DNA from 3 places in the Haloleucobacter ellipsoideus genome. Region 3 is predicted to be linked to each of the others. Evidence: predicted binding sites of a transcription regulator. Region 3 holds the regulator's gene; each other region holds the start of a gene.
The links. Region 3 encodes LexA, which represses DNA repair genes until DNA is damaged. Its sites were predicted from a motif close to TGTTCNNNNTGTGTTCNG; they were not measured.
Positions count from the first base shown of each region.

Region 1 (5,283 bases), on a different contig from region 3:
TGGATCGCGCATTGCGCGAATATCGCATTCGCGGCGTCACCACCAATCTGCCTTTCCTTGAGGCGGTGCTGAACCACCCCGTGTTCCATGCGATGACCTATACAACGCGGTTCATCGATGACACGCCGGAGCTGTTCAACCTGCCCAGGCGCAAGGACCGGGCAACCAAGCTGCTGACCTCCATCGCGCAGGTCACCGTCAATGGCCATCCGGACATGAAGGGCCGCATTGCGGTGCCGACCCCGTTGCACATGCCGGTCGCGCCGCATTTCAGTGCCGCGCCCGCCGATGGCACCAAGCAGCTTCTGGACCAGCTTGGCCCGAAGGGCTTTGCCCGCTGGGTGCGTGCGCAGAAGCAGGTGCTCATCACCGATACCACCTTGCGCGATGCCCACCAGTCATTGCTGGCGACGCGGATGCGCACGAAGGATCTGGTGCCGGCGGCGGCCTCCTATGCCGCCGGTCTGCCGCAGCTTCTTTCCCTGGAATGCTGGGGCGGGGCCACTTTCGATGTGGCCATGCGCTTCCTGAATGAAGACCCGTGGGAGCGCCTCGCCGCCTTCCGCCAGAGCGCGCCCAACCTTCTGCTGCAAATGCTGCTGCGGGGCGCGAATGGCGTGGGCTACACCAATTACCCGGACAATGTGGTGCGCTTCTTCATCGCCCGCGCCGCGGAGGCGGGGATCGACCTGTTCCGCGTGTTCGATTGCCTGAACTGGGTGGAGAATACCCGGGTGGCGATTGATGCGGTGCTTGAGGCCGGCAAGATCGCGGAAGGCGCGATCTGCTATACGGGTGATGTGCTGGACCCGAACCGGGCGAAATATTCGCTCAATTATTATGCCGGTCTTGCGCGGGAGTTCGAGGCCGCCGGCTGCCAGATGCTCGCCATCAAGGACATGGCCGGCCTGCTGCGTCCCCCGGCCGCCCGTGCGCTGGTGCAGGCGCTGCGTGATGTGACGGACCTGCCCATCCATCTGCACATGCACGACACGTCCGGCATTGGCGGGGCGACACTCATCGCCGCCATCGAGGCCGGGGTGGATGCGATTGACGCGGCCACCGACGCCATGTCCGGCGCCACCTCCCAGCCCTGTCTCGGCTCCATCGTCGAGGCCCTGCGCCATACGGAGCGCGACAGTGGACTGGATGCGGAGGCCATCCGCCAGATCAGCTTCTACTGGGAAGGCGTGCGCGCCCTCTATGCGCCATTCGAGAGCGATCTGCGTTCGGGCGCATCGGAGGTGTATCTGCACGAAATGCCGGGCGGGCAGTTCACCAATCTCAAGGAGCAGGCCCGCTCGCTGGGGCTGGATACGCGCTGGCATGAGGTGGCCCGCGCCTACCGGCAGGCCAATGACATGTTCGGCGACATCATCAAGGTCACGCCCTCCTCCAAGGTGGTGGGCGACATGGCGCTGATGATGGTTGCCCAGAACCTGACCCCGGACGATGTGCTGGACCAGGACCGCGACATCGCCTTCCCCGCCTCGGTGGTGGAGATGCTGCGCGGGGATCTGGGCCAGCCGGCCGGTGGCTGGCCGCAGGCCCTGCAGAAGAAGGCCCTGAAGGGGGAAACCCCGAGCACCGCGCGCCCCGGCGCTTTGCTGGGCGAGGCGGATCTTGCCGCCGCCCGCAAGCAGGCGGAGCAGGATGCCGGACGGGAGGTGAGCGATAATGAGTTCGCCTCATGGCTGATGTATCCCAAGGTGTTCGCCACCTTTGCCCGCGCGGTGGAGGAGGGCGGCCCGGTGACCACCCTGCCCACCCCCACCTTCTTCAATGGCATGCAGCCGGGTGAGGAAGTCGTGGTGGAGCTGGAGCCCGGCAAGGCGCTTGTCGTGCGTCTTCAGGCCATCAGCGCGCCGGATGGCGAGGGCTATGTGAAGCTGTTCTTCGAGCTGAACGGCCAGCCGCGTGTCATCCGCATCGCTGACAAGACCCGCATCGTGAAGGGGGGGCGCCGCAAGGCCGAGGATGGCAACCCGGACCATATCGCCGCCCCCATGGCGGGTGCGATTTCCTCCATCGCGGTACGGGTGGGGCAGAAGGTTTCTTCCGGCGATGCCCTTCTGACCATGGAAGCCATGAAGATGGAAACCACACTGAACGCCCCGCGTGGTGGTGTGGTGAAGGAGATCGTGGCCAAGGTGCGCGACAATGTCGATGCCAAGGATCTGTTGATCATCCTTGAGTGATGGCGCGGCCCGGAGCAGCCCCGCAGATGCGGGCGTGCTCCGGGCGCCCGTGTCGAAACAGGGTTAATTGTTCTTCATTTGTTCCATGCTTTATGCTATGCATGAAGCATGAGCCCGATTGCTTCTCATATCCCCACCCCCTCCCTCCATCAGCCCGCGGGCCTGATGCCGGCGGATCTGTGTGCGGATGGCATGACGGATGCGGTGGTGGAGGCCGGACGGCGGCGCGGAAGAGGGGCCGTTTCCAATGCCACCGGGCGTTTTGAGTCTGCCGCGCGCATTGCCTTTGATGATGGCTGGCAGAGCCTTGAGGATCTGCCGCCTTTCCGCACCGAAGTGACAGCCGAGCGTGCCCGCACGGTCATCACCCGCAATGACTCGCCCGATATCGGGTTCGACCGCTCCATCAATCCCTATCGCGGCTGTGAGCATGGCTGTGTCTATTGCTATGCGCGGCCCACCCACGCCTATCACGGCCTTTCCGCCGGTCTGGATTTCGAGACCCGCCTGTTCGTCAAGCCGGATGCACCGGACCTGCTGCGCCGGGAACTTTCCCACCCGCGCTACAAGCCCAGGGTGATCGCCCTCGGCACCAGCACGGATCCCTATCAGCCGATCGAGCGGCAATATGAGGTGACACGGCGGCTTCTGGAGGTTCTGGCCGAGTTTGGCCATCCGGTGGGGATTGTCACCAAATCCGGTCTGGTGGCGCGGGATATCGATATTCTGGCCCCCATGGCGGAACGGGGGCTGGTGAAGGTGGCCATATCCATGACCACGCTGGATCCGAAGCTGTCCCGGCTGATGGAGCCGCGCGCGGCGAGCCCGCTGCGCCGCCTGTCCACCATCCGCGCCCTGAGCGAGGCGGGCATTCCTGTCACGGTGCTGACCGCGCCACTCATTCCGGCCCTGAACGACATGGAGATCGAGCGTATTCTGGATGCGGCCAAGGCGGCCGGCGCCAGTCAGGCCGGCTATGTCACGCTGCGCCTGCCGCTGGAGGTGGCAGACCTGTTCCGCGAATGGCTGGTGACCCATTTCCCGGACAAGGCCCGCCATGTGCTGGCGCTGGTGCGGCAGATGCATGGGGGCAAGGACTATGACCCCACTTTCGGTAAGCGCATGCGCGGGGACGGCCCCTATGCCTGGACCATCGGCCGGCGGTTCGAGCTGGCGGCCCGCCGCCTGGGCCTGCACGGGCGCGGCGTGAAACTGACAACCGAGCATTTCCACCGTGCGCCGGTGGTTGGCGAGCAGCTTTCGCTGTTCGACTGAGATCAGAAAGGCGCCGGGCCGGCAGGGTCCGCACCGATATCCGGCAGCGTGCCATGTGCATCATCCGGCCCGGTGGCGCAGAACTGCTCCAGCAGCCATGTCGCGCCCGGGCCGGGTGGCGTATCGCGCCGCCAGATGCCGAAGAAGCGGTAGGCGCCGGCGGGCTGGTCGGGCATGTGCAGGCGGCACAATGTGCCATCCACCAGATCCGGCTGCACCAGTGGCAGGGGCATGTTGCCCCAGCCTATGCCTTCGCGCAGCAAGGCGTGTTTCGCACCCAGATCCGCCAGCCGCCAGGTGCGCGGGCTGAGAACGGAAAAGTCCCGCCCGGCGGTGAAGCGGGAGCGATCCGTCAGCACCAGCTGCACATGGTTGCGTCCTGCGCCCGCGGGGATCTGCGCCATGCGGCTCAAGGGATGGTCCGGCGCGGCGACAGGCGCCATCACCACGGAACCCGCCGCCACCCGCTCCAGCTCCCCTATGCCAATCGCCAGATGCCCGGAGATGCCGATAGCGGCTTTTCCATCCAGCACCATGGCGGCCACCGCACCCAGCGCCTCCACATGCAGGCGCAGCGAGACCGTGGGGCAGGCCAGCGCGAAACCGCGCAGCACCCGTGCCAGCCGTTCCGCCGGCAGCATCACGTCCACGGCCAGATCAACCTCCGCCTCCATGCCATCCAGAAGACCCTTCACCCGCGCGCGCAGGCCATCCATGCCCTGTGTCACCGTGCGGGCTTCCGCCAGCACGGCCCGGCCGGCGGCGGTGAGGCGGGGCTTGCGGGTGCCTTCCCGCTCGAACAGGGACAGGCCGAGCTGAAGTTCCAGATTCGAGATGCCATAGCTGATGACGGAAACCGCCCGGTTCAGGCGCCGGGCCGCGCCGGCAAAGCTGCCAGCCTCCACAACCGCCAGGAAAATGCGAAGCTGCTCGAAACTGGGCGTGCCGGGCGCATCCATCTTTTCAACTTTCCTGAACGAAATGAATGAATTTATCCCGCTTCTCTTGAAGGCATACAAGCCCCATCTTCCTCTCAAGACAGGCGCCCGGTGGCGCCGGACATATCGGGAGACGGGAGATGATTGAACTGCGCCCCTTTTCCAGCCTGGGTCACGCCAATCACGGCTGGCTGGATGCAAGACACCATTTCAGCTTCGCGAACTATCACGACCCGGCGCGCATGCACTGGGGCAATCTGCGGGTGTGGAATGATGACTGGATCGCCCCCAAGACCGGCTTTCCGCCGCACCCCCACCGCGACATGGAAATCATCACCTATGTCCGCGAAGGCGCGATCAGCCATGAGGACAGCCTGGGCAACAAGGGCCGCACCGTGGCTGGAGATGTGCAGGTGATGTCTGCCGGCACCGGCATCGTGCATGCCGAATATAACCGGGAGGAGATGCCCACCCGCCTGTTCCAGATCTGGATCATCCCCACCCGCAATGGTGAGGAGCCGGCCTGGGGCACCAAGCCCTTCCCGAAGGGTGAGCGGGGTGGGCGGTTCGTGCCTCTGGCCTCCGGTTTCCGGGAAGACAGCGAGGCCCTGCCCATCCGCACCGATGCGCGCGTGCTGGGCGCAACCCTGAAGGCCGGTGAATCGGTTGAATATACGCTCGGGGCGAACCGCTTCGGCTATCTCGTCCCCGCCACCGGAGAGATCGAGGTGGATGGCGTGCGCGCCCATGCCCGCGATGGCATCGCCATCAGCGCGGTGGAGTGCTTCCGCGTCACGGCCCTTGCCGACAGCGAGCTCGTTCTGGTGGATGCCGCCTGAGGGGAAGGGACAGGGGTCAAGCAGAGGCCGGAT
Region 1 covers NZ_JBQWAR010000015.1:84,894-90,176, reverse strand. The annotation lists gene pyc (pyruvate carboxylase) at 1-2,198, shown strand, start outside; gene ACT6QG_RS03925 (PA0069 family radical SAM protein) at 2,307-3,473, shown strand; gene ACT6QG_RS03920 (LysR family transcriptional regulator) at 3,476-4,432, opposite strand; gene ACT6QG_RS03915 (pirin family protein) at 4,552-5,250, shown strand.
Region 1: the regulator LexA is predicted to act here: its motif matches at 2,267-2,284, upstream of ACT6QG_RS03925 (PA0069 family radical SAM protein).

Region 2 (5,283 bases), on a different contig from region 3:
GAGGCGCTGCCTCTGGCGCCCGCCCAGCGCCGCCGCCTGATGAAGGATTTCGGACAGGGACAGATCGAGCCGGATTTCGGCCAGAGCAAGCCGGCGGAAACCGGTGAGGGCCGCCATTCCGGCGTTCTTGCCGCACTGAATGGGGCAGACCCGGCAGCGGCGCGCGCCCTGATTACCGATCTGCTCTCCATCGCCGGTATTTCCACGGTGGGCGGGCGTTCTGTCACGGAAATCGCCGAGCGTTTTCTGGAACAGGCGGAGCTGGATGCGGGGGGCGTCTCGGCAGAGGCGGCAGATATTCTCTCGCGCTATCTCGCCATTTCCGGTGCGCCGGACGAGGCATCCGCCCAGGTGCGCGAACTGGCCCGCGAGGCTGGTATCGATCTTTCCGAAGCGCTGGATGCCTTTGACCAGCGCTCCGGCTTCCTCACCGCCCTGGGGGTGGATCTGGCGCAGGTGCATTTTTCCACCTCCTTCGGCCGTCCTCTCGATTATTACAGTGGCATGGTGTTCGAGCTGCATGATCCCTGCTCGCGCACGCATGGGCCGCTGGTGGCGGGCGGGCGCTATGACAGGCTGCTGGCGCGCCTTGGGGCTCAGTCTGCTATTCCGGGCATTGGCCTTTCCGCCTGGCTGGAGCGTCTGGCTGTCATCAATGCCACCAAGATCAGCGCCCCGAAGATGGATGCCGCACAATGAGCAATGAGCCGTTGATTCTGGCTGTGCCGTCCAAGGGGCGGTTGCAGGAAAATGTCCACGCCTATTTCACCCGCGCCGGCATGCCTCTCAAGCAGTCCCGTGGGGCGCGCGAATATCGCGGTGCGCTGGATGGCGTGGAGAATGTGGAAGTCGCCTATCTCTCCGCTTCCGAGATTGCAGGTGCGCTGGCTGCCGGAACCGCCCATATCGGCGTGACGGGTGAGGATCTGGTGCGCGAAAACATTCGTGATGCGGATAGCCGTGTCATGCTGCTGGAGGCGCTGGGCTTCGGCCATGCGGATGTGGTGGTGGCCGTGCCGCAGGCATGGATCGATGTACGCACCATGGATGATCTGGACGATGTGGCCAGCCATTTCCATGGCCGTACGGGCCGGCGCATTCGTGTGGCCACCAAATATGTGAACCTGACCCGCAGCTTCTTCGCCCGCCACGGCATCATTGATTACCGTATCGTGGAAAGTGCCGGGGCAACGGAAGGCACGCCGGCTGCCGGAACGGCTGAGCTGATTGTCGATATCACCTCCACCGGTGCGACCCTCACCGCCAATGGGCTGAAGGTGGTGGATGACGGCGTGATCCTGAAATCGCAGGCCAATCTCGTCGCCTCGCTCACCGCCAGCTGGCCTGATGCCACGCGGGCCGCCGCTCGGGCGATGTTCGACCGGCTGGGTGCGGAAAAGCGCGCGCGCACCATGCGTGAAGTGCGGACCCGCTGTGCGCGGCTCAATGATGCGCTGGTGGCGGAGGCCGTTCAGCGCTTCAGTTGTGTCGCCCCCTTTGGCGGGCCCACATCTTCCGGCATGTTGACCCTGCATTGCCCGCCCAGAACGCTGCACGACCTGACGATCTTCCTGCGCGAGCGGGGGGCGGGCATGGTGAGCGTGACGCCGCTGGAATATGTCTTCGCCTCGGATAATCCGCTTTATGCGGCGCTTGAGGAGAGGCTCGGGCAGGCCTGACCCGGTTCCCGACCCGCCTTGTGCATGGAGCCGGGTCAATGGATGCGTGAATGGAGGCGCGGTCCCGGAAAAATACCGGGCCGCGCCTTTTTACTGGGGCACGCTCTATCTGGAAGAACGGCTCATTTTCTGCGGTTGCCCGACAATCCGGCATCTGCGCCTTTGGGGCATGCGGTTCAGATATCGAGCAGTTCCTCATCCGCGAAGGCCGCATGTTCGGTGATGAAGTGGAACCGGGCTTCGGGCTTGTTGCCCATCAGCCGCTCCACCAGATCCGCCGTTGCCGCGGCTTCCGCATCCGCAATGGTCACAAGCTGGAGCGTGCGGGTGAGCGGGCTCATGGTGGTTTCCTTGAGCTGGGCCGGCATCATTTCACCCAGCCCCTTGAATCGGCCCACATCAATCTTGCCCTTGCCGGTGAACTCTTTCTTCAGCAACTGATCCTTGTGGGCATCATCGCGCGCATACAGGGTTTTGGCGCCCTGCGTGATGCGATAGAGCGGCGGCACGGCGAGGAAAAGATGGCCGCCTTCGATCAGCTTCGGCATCTGGCGGAAGAAGAAGGTGACCAGCAATGAGGCGATATGGGCGCCGTCCACATCGGCATCGGTCATGATGATGACCTTCTCATAGCGCAGGTCCGCCTCCCGATACTGGCCAAGAGTGCCGCAGCCGAGCGCCTGTCCCAGATCCGTGAGTTGCTGGTTCTGGGCCAGCTTGTCCCGGCCCGCGCTGGCCACATTGAGGATCTTTCCGCGCAGGGGCAGAACGGCCTGGGTCTTGCGGTCCCGTGCCTGCTTGGCGGAACCTCCCGCCGAGTCGCCCTCGACGATGAAAAGCTCGGAGCCGGCAGCATCCGTATTGGAGCAATCAGCAAGCTTGCCGGGCAGGCGCAGCTTGCGCACCGCTGTCTTGCGGGCGACTTCTTTCTCCTGCTTGCGGCGCAGGCGCTCTTCCGCCCGGTCGATCACATGGTCGAGCAGGCGGGTGGCATGGGCTGGGTTGGCCGCAAGCCAGTGATCGAACGGATCCCGCAGCGCGCTTTCCACGATCCGCGCGGCTTCCGTGGTGGCGAGGCGATCCTTCGTCTGGCCCTGAAATTCCGGCTCCCGCACGAAGACTGAGAGCATGGCGGCGCAGCCGGTCATCACGTCATCACCGGTGATGACGCTGCCGCGCTTGCCGACGCCGGAGCGCTCGGCATGGTCGCGCAGGCCCTTGAGCAGCACGGCGCGCAGGCCGTTCTCATGGGTGCCGCCATCCGGGGTGGGAATGGTGTTGCAGTAGGAGGAGACGCTTCCATCCCCATCCGCCAGCCAGGCCACGGCCCATTCCACCGAGCCGTGCCCGCCGGTTTTCTGGATGCGGCCGGCGAAAATATCCGGGTGCACCAGGGTGCGCCCTTCAATCTCGATGGCGAGATAGTCCTTCAGGCCATTGGGGAAGCGGAAAACGGTCTTTTCCGGGATCCCCTCAACGCCCTTCAGCAGCGCGGCATCACAAGACCAGCGCACCTCCACGCCGCCAAACAGATAGGCCTTGGAGCGGGCCATGCGGAACACGCGCGCGGGCTCGAAATGGAGATCGTCGCCAAAAATCTCCGGGTCGGGATGAAAGCGCACACGGGTGCCGCGCCGATTGTTGACGCGCCCCACCTCTTCCAGCGGGGCCAGCGCGATGCCGCGGGAGAAGCACTGGCGATAGAGGGTCTGGTTCCGGGCAATCTCCACTTCCAGCACATCTGAAAGCGCATTCACCACAGAGATGCCAACGCCATGAAGGCCGCCGGATGTCTCATAGACCTGGCTGTCGAATTTTCCGCCGGCATGCAATGTGGTCATGATGACCTCAAGCGCCGATTTGCCCGGAAACTTGGGGTGCTCCTCCACCGGAATGCCGCGGCCATTATCGGAAACGGTCAGCGAGCCATCAGCCGCCAGATGCACCTCGATGAAGGTGGCATGGCCGGCCACCGCCTCGTCCATCGCATTGTCCACCACTTCGGCGAACAGATGGTGCAGGGCCTTGGAGTCCGTTCCGCCGATATACATGCCGGGGCGGCGGCGCACGGGCTCCAGCCCTTCCAGCACCTCGATATGCGCGGCGGTATATTCGGTCGCCATGGTCGGGACGCTCACCGCAGCCTTGCTTCTGGCCTTGGTCTTCGATGCAGGCGGCGGGGCGGCGAAAAGATCGTCAGGCTGGGACATGGACCTCGAAGCCGGATATGGCAGGCAAAATGGATGCAACGGGCTGGAAAGGCCCTTGCGTGCAGGAGAAACCTGACATGCGGACCTTAACAAGCTGCGGACATCACCTGGAGAATCGGAATGTGCTTTCGCCCATTCTGGCATGAAAGCTGCCAAACGCGGAGTCCAAATCGGAACAAAAAGGAAACATGTGGAGAGGGCAGTTGCGGCTTTCGCCTGTCTCGGGAAGAGTGTAGAGAACGCAATTGAAGAGCGTAGCCCCGCATATGGCGGCAGATGGAGAGAAAACGATGGCGGACGCAAAGGCGAAAATCGCAGTTCTTGGCGCTTCTGGTTATACCGGCGCGGAACTGGTGCGCCTGCTTCTGCGCCATCCGCACGTGGAGATTGCGGCGCTGACGGCAGACCGGAAGGCCGGCCAGACCATGGCCGAGGTGTTCCCCCAGTTCGCCCCCTATGAGCTGCCCCGGCTGGTTTCGATCAGTGAGGTGGACTTTTCCGGCATTGATCTGGTGTTCTGCGCTCTGCCCCATGGCACCACGCAGACCGTGATCAAGACCCTGTTCGAGAATAATGCACATGTGAAGGTTGTTGATCTTTCGGCCGATTTCCGCCTGAAGGATCCCGGTGCCTATGAGCAGTGGTACGGGCACCCCCATGCCGCGCTGGAACTGCAGAAGGAGGCGGCTTTCGGTCTGGTCGAGATCTATCGCGACGAGATTCGCAAGGCGCGTCTTGTCGCCAATCCCGGCTGCCACACCACCACTGCCATTCTGCCGGTGGTGCCGCTGCTGGAGGCCGGCGCCATCCAGCCTGAAAGCATCGTGGTGGATTCCAAGACCGGCATGTCCGGCGCTGGCCGCGCGGCCAAGGAAGCCATGCTGTTCTCCGAGGTTTCAGAGGGGGTCCATGCCTATTCCGTCGGATCGCACCGGCATATGGGTGAGCTGGATCAGGAATATTCCAAGGCGGCCGGCCGTCCGGTCACGCCGGTTTTCGTACCCCATCTCCTGCCCATGAACCGCGGCATCTATGCCAGCATCTATGTGCAGACCACGGGCGGCAAGGCAGAGGATCTGCATGCCATCCTCTCCAGCTTCTACAAGGGCGAGACCTTCGTGCATGTTCTGCCTTTCGGGCAGGTGCCGCAGTCCCGCCATGTGCGTGGCTCCAACCATGTGTTCATCGGTGTGGTGGCGGACCGGGTGCCGGGGCGCGCTGTCGTCATCTCCACCATTGACAATCTGGTGAAGGGGGCGTCCGGCCAGGCGGTGCAGAACATGAATCTGGTCATGGGTTTCCCGGAAGATGCAGGGCTCCGGCAGGTTGCCCTGATGCCCTGAGCATCACAGCTTCCCAAGCTTGAAATGAAAAAGGGGCGCTCCGGCATGGAG
Region 2 covers NZ_JBQWAR010000019.1:129,238-134,520, reverse strand. The annotation lists gene ACT6QG_RS10740 (ATP phosphoribosyltransferase regulatory subunit) at 1-699, shown strand, start outside; gene hisG (ATP phosphoribosyltransferase) at 696-1,679, shown strand; gene parE (DNA topoisomerase IV subunit B) at 1,856-3,889, opposite strand; gene argC (N-acetyl-gamma-glutamyl-phosphate reductase) at 4,180-5,232, shown strand.
Region 2: the regulator LexA is predicted to act here: its motif matches at 4,061-4,078, upstream of parE (DNA topoisomerase IV subunit B).

Region 3 (5,283 bases):
AACTGCTGCCGCCATTGGGCGCGGCCATGCCCGGAGGGCATGATTTCGGGCGCGCACCATGGTTCTCCGGCATCGGGGCGGTGGGTTTCGGGCTGGGTGCGCCAGTTGTGGAGCCTGCTGGGTCTCCACCCTTTTCCGTCCGGTTTGCCATGGGGATGGATGCCGTGCGCAGAGGGCTGGAAGCGCGGATTTACCAGTCCTTGTCCGGTGTGCCGGCGGCCATTGCGCTGGCTCTGGTTTCGGGCGACCGCACGGCCATTCCCCTTGAGGTGGAGGACAGCATGCGCGTCTCCGGCCTCACCCACATTCTCTCCATTTCAGGGCTGCATATGGCGATGGTGGCAGGCACGCTGTTTGCCATCATCCGGGGAGGACTGGCGCTTTTCCCGGCGCTGGCACTGGGCTGGCCCATCAAGTCCATCGCGGCTGTGATCGCCCTTGCGGGCAGCGCCTTCTATCTGCTGCTTTCCGGCAATGACCCACCGGCACAGCGCTCCTTCATCATGGTTGCCGTGGTGCTCGCGGGGGTGCTGATTGGACGAAGGGCCCTGACCCTGAGGACGGTTTCCGTTGCGGCAGTCATCATGCTTGCCTTCACACCGTCCGCCATTCTGGGGGCGGGGACGCAGATGTCCTTTGCGGCAACTCTGGCACTGGTTGCCGGATATGAGGTGTTCAATATTGCCCGGTTGCAGCCGCGCATGACGGGCTTGTCCAGATGGCTGTTGGCGGTGCCCATGCTGTTCATGCTGGGCATTGCCGTAACAACACTGCTTGCGGGCACTGCCTCATCACCCTATGGGGCCTATCATTTCCAGCGCGCGGCAACATATGGGCTGCTGGCCAATCTGGCCGCCATGCCGGTGGTTTCCTTTCTGGTAATGCCTTTTGGGCTGGTCGGGGTTCTGCTCATTCCGTTTGGCTGGGACGGGCTGGCCTGGCCTGTCATGGGGCTTGGCATAGAGCTGATGGTGCAGATCTCCGATTGGGTGACCCGCCTGCCAAATGCCGATGTCGCCGTGACATGGATGAATCTGGGCTGCCTGATGTGGCTGACACTGGCGCTGCTGTGCGCCTGTCTCTTCATCGGACGCCTGCGCCTTCTCGCGCTGTTTCCTCTGGCTTTTGCCGCGCTTGCAGCCGGGCCCCTGCCACGCCCGGATATTCTTGTTGCATCCAACGGCACGACCATTGGCATCAGGGGGGCGGATGGACGCCTTTCCATTGTGGATGCCAAACGGGGACGTTTGACAGCAGAACAGTGGCTGAGCCGGGAGGGCGACAGACGCACCGCCACAAGCGAAGGGCTGGATCACGCCTTCCGCTGTGATGCTGAAGGCTGTGTTGGCCAGTTGCCGAACGGCGAGCGTATCGCCATATCGCACCAGCCGGAAAGTCTGGTGGCCGACTGTCTGAATGCCAATATCGTCGTCAGCCGTCACATGCCGCCCGGTGATTGCCAGGCCCGTGTCATCACACTGGAGGAACTCTCCCGCACAGGCACACTGGCCTTGTTTCTGAAGCCGGAAGGCTGGCACGAGATGCCCACCCGGGCGCCATCTGTAGACCGTCCCTGGCTGCCTCCTGTCGCCAAAGAACCCACACCCGGCTCTTCGGGAACATGGGATACAGGCTCGGCAGAAGCAGAGGCATTTTCTGAATAGGCGACGCCATTCAGTAGCGGCGCATCAATCCGACAAGACGGCCCTGAATGCGTACCCGGTCCGGGCCAAAAATGCGGGTTTCATATGCAGGATTGGCCGCCTCAAGGGCAATGGATGCCCCCTTGCGCCGCAGGCGTTTGAGTGTGGCCTCTTCATCATCGATCAGGGCGACGATGATGTCTCCGGTCTCCGCACTTTCGCATTTGCGGATCAGCACCGTATCCCCGTCGAGAATACCGGCCTCGATCATGCTGTCGCCCCGCACTTCCAGAGCGTAATGCTCGCCGGAACCAAGAATTTCAGGCGGAACATTCAGGGTGTGGCTGCGGCTCTGGATGGCGGAAATAGGTGTTCCGGCGGCTATCCGTCCCATCATCGGCACGGCAACGCCCTGCGCCGGGGCATCTTCTTCCCCCTCCGGCACGGAGTGTACCCGCCCCAGGCTTCCCTCGATAACAGATGGAGAGAACCCCCGCGCCGAGCTGCGTCCACCAATTCCGGGAGAGACGCTGTCAGGCAGGCGCACGACCTCAAGAGCGCGGGCACGATTGGGCAGGCGGCGGATGAAGCCCCGCTCTTCCAGAGCCGTAATCAGCCGGTGAATGCCGGATTTGGAGCGCAGATCGAGCGCTTCCTTCATTTCGTCAAAGGAAGGCGGAACACCGGTTTCCTTTACACGTTCATGAATGAAGCGAAGCAAGTCATATTGCTTGCGTGTCAGCATCTCCACGCCCCCGTCTCGATGCGGCAACCACGGGCTGCGGCACAAATGCCGCTCAATCCTGCCCGCTGAACGCGCCATGAGTGAAACAAATCAGGAACGATGATTTATCTGTTCCATTTGTGTTCTGCAAGAGTGAAGATGGAGTTAAAGTCCATTTAATCAAAAAACGGGATGATTTCACATGTCTCGCCAGCGCGGGCGGCTGGCGCATCAGGCGCGCGCACCAGCAGGCAGTCCGAGCCGGCCATCACGGCCAGCATGGCACTGTCCTGCACTTTTGCCGGGGTCACGAGCAAGGCGCCATCATCCGCGCGAACAGTCGTGGCGCGCATGAAATCCTTGCGGGAGCCGTTGGACTTCACATCAACAGCCAGACGCGCGGGAATGGTCGGCAATGTGCCGGCCGCCTCTCCCTGCATCACCCGCAGCAGCGGTGCCATGAAGAGGACAGAGCAGACATGGGAGGAGACCGGATTGCCGGGCAATCCAAGACACAATGCCTTGCCTTTTGTACCGAACATCAATGGCTTGCCCGGTCGCAACGCAATCTTGTGGACATGCAGGTCCACCCCTTCCGCACGCAGGGCAGGGGCTACAAGGTCATGATCCCCGACCGATGCCCCGCCTGTTGAAACCAGCAGGTCGAACTCCCCGCCCACACCACGCGCAACGGCTTGCCGGGTGGCCTCCATCTGGTCTGGCACAATGCCGAGATCCGTCACCTCGGCCCCGAGCTGGCGGGCGAGGGCAGCAAGCCCAAAGGCATTGGAGACGACAATCTCACCCTGGGCACCGGTCCCCTGACCGGGCAGGACAAGCTCATCACCCGTCTGCATCAGCGCCACGCGGGGGCGGCGCGCCACCAGCAAAGTGGGATGGTCCATCGCCGCAGCCAGCATGACATCGCGCGCACTCAGGCGATGCCCCGCCTTGAGACCGGGCGTGTCTTTCAGAAAATCACAGCCCATTCGGCGGATATTGCGTCCCATGGGCGTGGGCTGGGTGGTGGTGATGAATTCATCTTCCCGCTGCGTATCTTCCTGAATGACAACGGTCTGCGCCCCCTCGGGAATGACCGCGCCGGTAAAGATCCGCACCGCCTCGCCAGAGCCGACAATGCCCGCGAAGGGGCGACCTGCGGCAGATTCGCCGATAATCCGCAGTCTTGCGCCCTGCTGTGTGCCATCAGCGCCGCACACGGCATAGCCATCCATGGCAGACATGTCCGCCGGGGGCTGGGAACGCCGCGCCAGCACATCCTGCGCCAGCACCCGGCCTGCCGCCTGCCCAACCGGAACCTGCTCCACGCCGAGAAGAGCGGCGGAAGAGGTGATCTGACACAGGGCGTCCTCAACAGCGATCAGGGCCATGATGGCGCGTCCTCCCGTTAGAATGACCTTTAGGCCTGCGCCTGCCAGTGTCCGCTGCGGCCGCCGGCCTTTTCCAGCAACCGGATGGCCTCGATCCGCATGCCGCGGTCAACGGCCTTGGCCATGTCATAAATGGTGAGGCAGGCCACGCTCACAGCCGTAAGGGCCTCCATCTCCACCCCCGTCTGCCCAGAGGTCTTGACCCGGGCCGTGACACGCAGGCCGGGAAGGGCCTCATCCGGTTCCAGCTCCAGCTCAACCTTTGAGAGCATGAGCGGATGGCACAGGGGAATCAGCTCATGGGTGCGCTTGGCGGCCATGATGCCAGCAATGCGGGAAACGCCAAGAACATCCCCCTTCTTCGCATTGCCGGAGAGGATGAGCGACAGGGTCTCCGCCGCCATGAGAACACAGCCTTCCGCCACCGCCTCACGCGCGGTGATGGCCTTTTCGGAGACATCCACCATATGGGCATTGCCCTGGGCATCAAGATGGGTGAGATGAACCATGAGCTCACTTTCGCAGGCGAAAGACCAGACGGCCGCAATTTATCCCAAGCGTGCCGCCCCGGGCCGTGGAAGTCCAGCCATGAGCAGCCTCGTGGCTGGCAGGTGACCCTAGAGCGAGAGCAGATAGGAGGTCGCTCCGGCCACATCCTCCTGCCGCATCAGGCTTTCGCCGACAAGAATGGTGCCAATGCCGGACTGTGAGAGGCGCAGCACATCTTCCGGTGTGAAGATGCCGCTTTCACCAATCACGATACGACCCTGCGGCACCCGCGGGGCGAGCCGCTCACAGGTTGCAAGATCGGTGTGGAAGGTCCGCAAATCACGATTGTTGATGCCAATCAGCCGGCAGGGCAGATTGAGCGCACGATCAAGCTCCGCCTCATCATGCACTTCCACGATCGCATCCATGCCATAGGCGCTGGCGGCATCCGCGAGATCTCGTGCGGTCGCATCATCCACACCTGCCATGATGATCAGGATGCAATCCGCCCCCCAGGCGCGCGCTTCCGCGACCTGATAGGTGTCATACATGAAATCCTTGCGCAGCACCGGCAGGCTGCAAGCCGCGCGGGCGGTGCCCAGATATTCCGGCGCTCCCTGAAAAGAAGGACCATCCGTGAGGACTGAAAGGCAGGTGGCGCCACCACGCTGATAGGCCCGCGCGAGGCTTGGCGGGTCGAAGTCCTCGCGGATCAGCCCCTTGGAAGGGCTGGCCTTCTTGATTTCAGCGATGAGTGCAGTTTGCCGTTCGGAAAGGGTCTGCTCGATCGCGCCGGCGAAGGGGCGCACACGCGGGGCCACGCGGGCAGCCGCCTCGATTTCGGAAAGAGGATGCGCGCGCTTGGCTGCGGCAATCTCTTCACGCTTGTAAGCTTCGATACGTGTGAGAATATTGCTCATTGCGCAGCCTCCGGGGCGAGCCGGGATGATACCTCAACCAGCTTCTCCAGCCGTTTGAGGGCAGAGCCGGAATTGATGCTTTCCTGTGCCATCTCCACCCCATCGCTCAGGGTGGG
Region 3 covers NZ_JBQWAR010000011.1:87,548-92,830, reverse strand. The annotation lists gene ACT6QG_RS01630 (ComEC/Rec2 family competence protein) at 1-1,664, shown strand, start outside; gene lexA (transcriptional repressor LexA) at 1,675-2,388, opposite strand; gene ACT6QG_RS01620 (molybdopterin molybdotransferase MoeA) at 2,544-3,758, opposite strand; gene moaC (cyclic pyranopterin monophosphate synthase MoaC) at 3,788-4,267, opposite strand; gene trpC (indole-3-glycerol phosphate synthase TrpC) at 4,376-5,167, opposite strand; gene trpD (anthranilate phosphoribosyltransferase) at 5,164-5,283, opposite strand, start outside.